2 regions of the Kribbella sp. NPDC048837 genome follow, and region 1 is predicted to be linked to the other one. Evidence: riboswitches for the same ligand, from Rfam matches in the RefSeq annotation. Region 1 holds a riboswitch; the other holds the start of a gene.

Region 1 (3,382 bases):
GATCTCGTACATGAGCAACAACGTCGCCTGGCACCACCGCGTGCCGAACGAGGCGGAGTACCAGCAGGCGTTGGCCGAGCTGGAAGCTGTTGTTCCCAGATATGCCAAGGAGCCGGCATGACCGTCGTCCACAGCCCCTCGATCGCCGACCAGCCGCGGTACGACTGCCGGGACGCGTACGTCGACACCCTGGCGGAGCTCGCGCACGCGGACCACCGGATCGTCGGCGTGGTGAACGACTCGGTCGGGTCGAGCAAGCTGAACAGTTTCCGCAAGGCGTTCCCGGACCGGCTGATCAACGTCGGCATCGCCGAGCAGGACATGGTCGGGGTCGCCTCCGGCCTGGCCAACGGAGGCCGCATCCCGTTCGTCTCGGCCGCGTCGTGCTTTCTGACCGGCCGCGCGCTGGAGCAGATCAAGGCCGATGTCGCCTACTCGAACACCAACGTGAAGCTCTGCGGCATGAGCCCGGGCGTCGCGTACGGCGAACTCGGCCCGACGCACCACTCGGTCGAGGACATCGCCTGGTTGCGGGCGATCGCCAACATGACCGTGATCGTGCCGGCCGACCCGATCGAGACCGCGGCGGCGCTGCGGTGGGCGGCCGCCTCGGACGGGCCGGTGTTCATCCGGGTCAGCCGGATGAGCGTGCCCAAGGTGTACGCCGACGACTACGAGTTCCAGCTGGGCAGGGCGATCACGGTTCGCGATGGTGGCGACGTGACGCTGATCAGCAACGGGACCGTGCTGTGGCGGGCGATCGCCGCGGCCGAACGGCTCGCCGAGGAGGGGATCTCGGCCCGGGTGCTGTCGATGCCGACGGTGAAGCCGCTGGACATCGACGCCGTGGTCGCGGCCGCGCGGGAGACGGCCGGAATCGTGACCGCCGAGGAGGCGGTGTCCGGTGGCGGCCTCGGCGGGGCCGTCGCGGAGACCGTCGTCCAGCATCATCCGGCCAGGGTGTCGATCCTCGGGTTCCCCGAGTTCGCCCCCACGGGCTCGGCCGGCTACCTGCTGGACCGGTACGGGCTCTCGCCGGACGGCATCGCGGACGCCGCCCGGCGGCTGGTCACGACAGGTAAGTGACCAGGTCGGCGATCGAGATCATCGCGAAGCCATGGGTATCGGCGAACGTGCGCAGGTCGGCGCCGGTCATCAGAGTGCCGTCGTCGTTCATCAGCTCGCCGATCACGCCGACCGGTGGCAGTCCGGCGAGCCGGACGAGCTCGACGGTGGCCTCGGTGTGACCGGGCCGCTGCCGGACCCCGCCGTCGACCGCGCGCAGCGGCAGGATGTGACCGGGCCGGATCAGATCCGCGGGCCGGGCCGCCGGGTCGGCCAGCACGCGGACGGTCCGGGCCCGGTCGGCGGCCGAGATGCCGGTGCCGACGCCGGTGCTCGCGTCGATCGAGACGGTGTAGGCCGTCCGCAGGCTGTCCTGGTTGTGCGGCACCATCAGCGGCAGCTCGAGCTTGTCGAGGATCTCGGCCGCGGACGGCGCGCAGACGTACCCGCTGGTGTGGCGGACGAGCAGCGCCATCAGTTCGGGGGTGGCCAGGCTCGCGGCGAAGGTCAGGTCGCCCTCGTTCTCGCGGTCCTCGTCGTCGACGACCACGACGGGTCGCCCGAGGGCGATCTCGTCGATCGCTCGCTGAATGGTGTCCAAAGTGGTCGCGGTGCTCACGGTCGCTGTCCTCTCGGCGTGACATGGCATGGCACTCCGGGGCAACGACAAGCTCCACGAGACCGCACGACGGCAGGCGTCGCACGGGCACCGCGAAGACTGCCACGTGCGTCTTCCCATCCGGACTTTCACCGTCGGTCCCGGAGTTCCACCAGGTCAACCGGACACCCTCGCGGGTGCACGGGTCGCGGACTGTCACCGCCGGCTCGGAATTTCACCGACCCCAGAGCACGTGTGGTCTTGCAGATTCAGCGGTCAGTTTATCGGTCCGAACCCCCCTCGGGAGTGTCATGTCCATCTCAGTCGTCTGGCGTCCGATCGAACTCTCGCTGACTTCCGCGGAGGAGTGGGTGGAGTTCGAGCACGAGAGCGGCCTCCGGTTGCGGCGTCCGGTGTTCGCCGACGGCGGCGATACCTGGAAGGTCCGCTTCGCGGCCCCCGAACCCGGTCGCTGGACCTGGTCGGGCGGTGAGTTCACGGTCGGGGTCGCCGAGGACGAGCCGAATCCGTTCTACCGGCACGGGTTCTGGCGGATGGCGCCCGGCGGCCGCAGCCTGGTGCACGCCGACGGGACGCCCGCGATCCTGGTCGCGGACACCGCGTGGGCGCTGCCGTGGCGGGCGACGCCCGAGCAGGTCCGCGAGTACGCCGCCGACCGGCAGGCCAAGGGGTTCAACGCGGTCCTGCTGATGACCGTCCAGCCGGACATGCGCGCGGTCGGGCCGCGCGACCGGACCCAGGACGAGGGCTTCGACGTGGCCTTCGAGGATCTCGCCGACGGGCATCTGCGGGAGCCGAACTTCGCGTACTTCCAGTACCTCGACGAGCTGCTCACGATCCTGGTCGAGCACGGGCTGGTCCCGGTCCTGCAGCCCGTGTTCCAGGGCTTCGGGTGGAAGGGCCTCGACGTCGCCGGCACCGTCGTACCGCCGGCTGAGTACGCCGCGTACTGCCGCTACCTCGTCGCCCGGTACGGCGCTCAGCCCGCGATCTACCTGGTCGGCGGGGACGGGACGGGGTTCGAGCCGCAGGTCGCCGCGGGTGGCGCCGAGGTCCACGCGGCGGACTGCTACGGCCAGCCGACGGGCATCCACTACCGGCCACACATCCACGCGCGGGCTCACCAGGACGCGGACTGGCTGGACTTCCAGTGGTGCCAGACCGGACACACGGGTGAACACGTGCCGGAACGCGTGGCGGACATGTGGCGGAACGAACCCGTACGGGCGGTCGCGAACGGCGAACCGACGTACGAGAACACCGGCCGGACCGGCGTGGGAGCCGGCTGGTGGCAGGGGCACGAGGCGTGGAGCAACCTGTGCGCGGGCGGGACGATGGGCGTCGTCTACGGTGCCGGCAGTCTGTGGCAGTGGCGGTTGCATCCCGACGAGCCCGGTCACTCCGACTTCTTCCTCGCCCCGGGCGCGGGCTGGCGGGAGGCGATCGGCTTCGAGGGATCGACGTACGTCGGTCTGCTCGGGAAGATCCTGGCCGGGCTGCCGACGACGGACCTGGTGCCGGACTGGACCCGGGTGATCTCGGGCCGGGCGCTGCGCGGGGCCGACGGTCTGCTGATCATCTACCGCGAGCACGGCGGGACGGTGCCGGTCTTCGACGACACGGTGCCGCTGAACTACACGATCGTGGATCCCCGCGACGGCTCGGTGGTGGCGACCGGCAAACGCGACTCGCCGTCGG
Region 2 (3,382 bases), on a different contig from region 1:
GGCCGATCGTTCGATGGCCCGGGGTGATCTTCGATGACACGGGCTGATGCTTTGGTGACTCGGGCCAGTCGGGCTCGGGTTCGGCGGCTGGTGGGGGCGCTGGCGGTTACGACCACGGTTGGGTATGGCGTGCTGACGTATGCGTTCAGCGTGCTGCTCGGGCCGATGAGCGACGAGTTGGGCATCTCGACGACGACCGCGGTTGGGGCGTCGACGACCGCTGTGCTGGTGAGTGGACTGATGTCTATCCCGGTTGGACGCTGGCTTGATGCGCGGGGCGGGCGGGGGTTGATGACGTGGGGCTCGGTTCTGGCGGCGGTTGCGGTGCTCGGGTGGTCGCAGGTGGAGAGCACCGGGCAGTTGTACGGCGTCTTTGTCGGGATCGGGATTGCCTCGGCGATGGTGTTGTATCCGCCGGCGTTCGCGGTGGTGGTGGCTGCGGCGGCTCCGGCGACTCGGACGAACGCGATTCTGACCATCACGTTGGTCGGTGGGCTCGCTAGCTCGATCTTCCTGCCTCTCACCGGTCACCTCGTCCATGCGTATGGCTGGCGGACCACGCTGGTTCTGCTGGCTGGTCTGCTCGCCGTGACCACGATCCCGTTGCATCTGTTCGCGGTACGCCGGGTCGCGCCGCAGCCTGCGGTTGCCGGAAAGCGGACCGGGGCGCCTGGGCGGGTGCTGCGGGATCCCGGGTTTTGGTTGCTGGCTGGGGCGTTCGTTGTGCACAGTGCGGCGTTGGCGGTGATCTCGGTTCATCTGGTGCTTTACCTGATCAGCCTGGGGCATCCGCCGGCGCGGGCGGCGACGTTGGCTGGGCTGCTCGGGTTGTTGTCGGTGACGGGGCGGTTGGTGACGAGTCTGTCGGCGCGGTGGTTGCCGATGGCGACGATCACCGCGGGGATCCTCTTCCTCCAGGGGGTGGCGATCTCCTTGTTGCCGCTGGTCGGGCGGCAGGTCGTCGGGGCGGTTGGTTGTCTGGTGGTGTTCGGGCTCGGGTTCGGGGTGTCGTCGATCGCTACGCCGGCGATCCTGCTCGGTCGGTACGGCGCGACCGGGTTCGGCACCATCTCCGGGATGCTGACGACGCCGACCACGATCGCGAAGGCGCTCGGGCCGCTGGCTGGGGCCGGGCTGGCCGAGGCCTTCGGGTATCGGCCGCTGATCCTGACAGTCGCCGTGGCGTGCGGCGTCGCGGCCGTCGCACTCGCCCTCACCCGGCGGATGCCACCCAAGCGCGGGGCCCTCGAAGCCGATGACGCCCCGAGCGGATGACAGCTCCAGCGGACAGTGCCCGAGGTGGTGGGTGAGCGGCGAGCGGGACGGTGCCGGGGTGAGTGAGTCCCGAGCGGGACAGTGCCCGGCGTGGGTGAGCCGCGAGCGGGACAGTGCCCGGCGTGGGTGAGCCGCGAGCGGGACGCTGCCCGGCGTGGGTGAGCCGCGAGCGGGACGGTGCCGAGGGTGGGTGAGTGTCGAGCGGGAGGGTGCCCGGGGTGGTGGGTGAGCCGAAGACGGGAGGTCGCCCCGGCGGATGACGGCCGCCGGCGGATGGCGCGCGGAGTGGGTGACGCGTCCAGCGGTAGTGCCCGGGGTGGGTCAGCCGCGAGCGGGATGGTGTCCAGGGTGGAGGACGCGCCGGGCGGTCCGGCGGATGAGGGCCGGTCGAGGACCAGGATGTGACCTGGGTCGTGGTGGTGATTGGGGGGAGGGGCATACTTGAATCACGAGTGAACCCACTCGCGTGCTCCGGGGTCGGTGTAATTCCGAGCCGGCGGTGACAGTCCGCGACCCGGCCGCTGCGGTTTGGCGGTTGGTTGACCTGGTGGAATTCCAGGACCGACGGTGAAAGTCCGGATGGGAGGCGCACGCGATCGGCGGGTGCGCTCTGGCGTCCGGTGACGCTGCCCGCGGTGGGCGGCGGTCCGGCGGGTAGCGACCAGGCCCGCGCGGAGCACCCGGACGGCAGCGCGTGTGCGCCGGTTGTCATGGCCCCGGAGTGCGTCCGTGACAACGAGGGGCCGTAGTGAGCAACGTTTCGCCGATCGACGTCGCCTGGATGCGGCGTGCGATCGAGTTGGCCGCGAAAGGTATCGGCGGCACGCATCCCAACCCGGTGGTCGGCTGCGTGATCACCGGGCGGGACGGGCATCCGGTGGGTGAGGGCTTCCATGCCGTTGCCGGTGGCCCCCACGCCGAGATCGTCGCCCTGCGGATGGCGGGGTCGCTCGCGCGGGGCGGTACGGCGTACGTGACGCTGGAGCCCTGTAATCACACCGGCCGGACCGGGCCGTGTGCCGATGCGCTGATCGAGGCCGGGATCACCCGCGTCGTGTACGCCGTACCCGACCCGAACAACCAGGCCGCCGGTGGTGCCGAGAGGCTCCGGAGCAAGAACATCCGGGTCGAGGAAGGCGTCCTGTACGCCGAGGCCGAGGCCGTCAACCACGTCTGGCTGCACAGCGTGCGGATGGGCCGGCCGTTCGTCACCTGGAAGTTCGCCACCACCCTCGACGGGAAGTCGGCGGCTCCGGATGGCACCAGCCGGTGGATCACCGGTCCGCTCGCGCGGGCCGACGTACACCGGCATCGGGCCGAATGCGACGCCATCGTGGTCGGCACCCAGACCGTACTGAACGACGATCCCGAACTCACGGTCCGCGACGAGCACGGCGTACCGGCCGTACGGCAGCCGCTCCGGGTCGTCGTCGGCGATCGTGAGATCCCACCGACCGCGCGGGTCCGCAACGACCGCGCGGAGACTCTGCTGCTGCCCACCCACGATCCCGCCGAGGTACTCCGGCAGCTGGACGACCGGCAGATCCGGCACCTCTGGCTCGAAGGCGGCCCGACGCTGGCCGCCGCGTTCCTCCGTGCCCAGCTGGTCGACCAGATCGTCGCGTACGTCGCCCCGGCCGTGCTCGGCTCCGGGTACGGCGCGATCGGCGACCTGGGCGCGGAATCGATCGACCACCTGCGGCGGTTCAAGCTAGCGGACGTCACCCGCCTCGGCGACGACGTCCGGCTGACCCTGACGCCGCTCGACTCGCAAAGGAAATCCTGAATGTTCACCGGAATCGTCGAGGAGCTCGGCACCGTCGAAGCCCTCGACCTGCTCGAAGGTGACGCCGCCCGGCTCACCATCCGCGGCCCGAAGGTGACCGAGGACGCCGGCCACGGCGACTCGATCGCGGTCAACGGGTGCTGCCTGACCGTGGTCGAGACCGGCGACGGTACGTTCACCGCCGACGTGATGCGCGAGACGCTCGAGCGCACCAGCCTGGGCCAGGCGACCAAGGGGGCGCGGGTCAACCTGGAGCGCGCGATTGCCGCCCACGAGCGGCTCGGCGGCCACATCGTCCAGGGCCACGTCGACGGCGTCGGT

What was found. A riboswitch is a leader RNA that binds a small molecule or an ion and turns the genes downstream of it on or off. The one in region 1 is predicted to bind FMN.
Region 2: it holds a riboswitch for FMN, as region 1 does, so the genes downstream of both, ribD (bifunctional diaminohydroxyphosphoribosylaminopyrimidine deaminase/5-amino-6-(5-phosphoribosylamino)uracil reductase RibD) here and ribB (3,4-dihydroxy-2-butanone-4-phosphate synthase) in region 1, are expected to answer to the same signal.

What each region holds. Positions count from the first base shown of each region.
Region 1 is NZ_JBVJHF010000002.1:181,412-184,793, forward strand. Features, by position in the region: gene ACZ6O0_RS08845 (transketolase) at 1-121, shown strand, start outside; gene ACZ6O0_RS08850 (transketolase family protein) at 118-1,086, shown strand; gene ribB (3,4-dihydroxy-2-butanone-4-phosphate synthase) at 1,070-1,684, opposite strand; FMN riboswitch at 1,787-1,920, opposite strand; gene ACZ6O0_RS08860 (glycoside hydrolase family 140 protein) at 1,975-3,382, shown strand, end outside.
Region 2 is NZ_JBVJHF010000005.1:574,577-577,958, forward strand. Features, by position in the region: gene ACZ6O0_RS26190 (MFS transporter) at 130-1,275, shown strand; FMN riboswitch at 1,738-1,871, shown strand; gene ribD (bifunctional diaminohydroxyphosphoribosylaminopyrimidine deaminase/5-amino-6-(5-phosphoribosylamino)uracil reductase RibD) at 2,024-3,061, shown strand; gene ACZ6O0_RS26200 (riboflavin synthase) at 3,062-3,382, shown strand, end outside.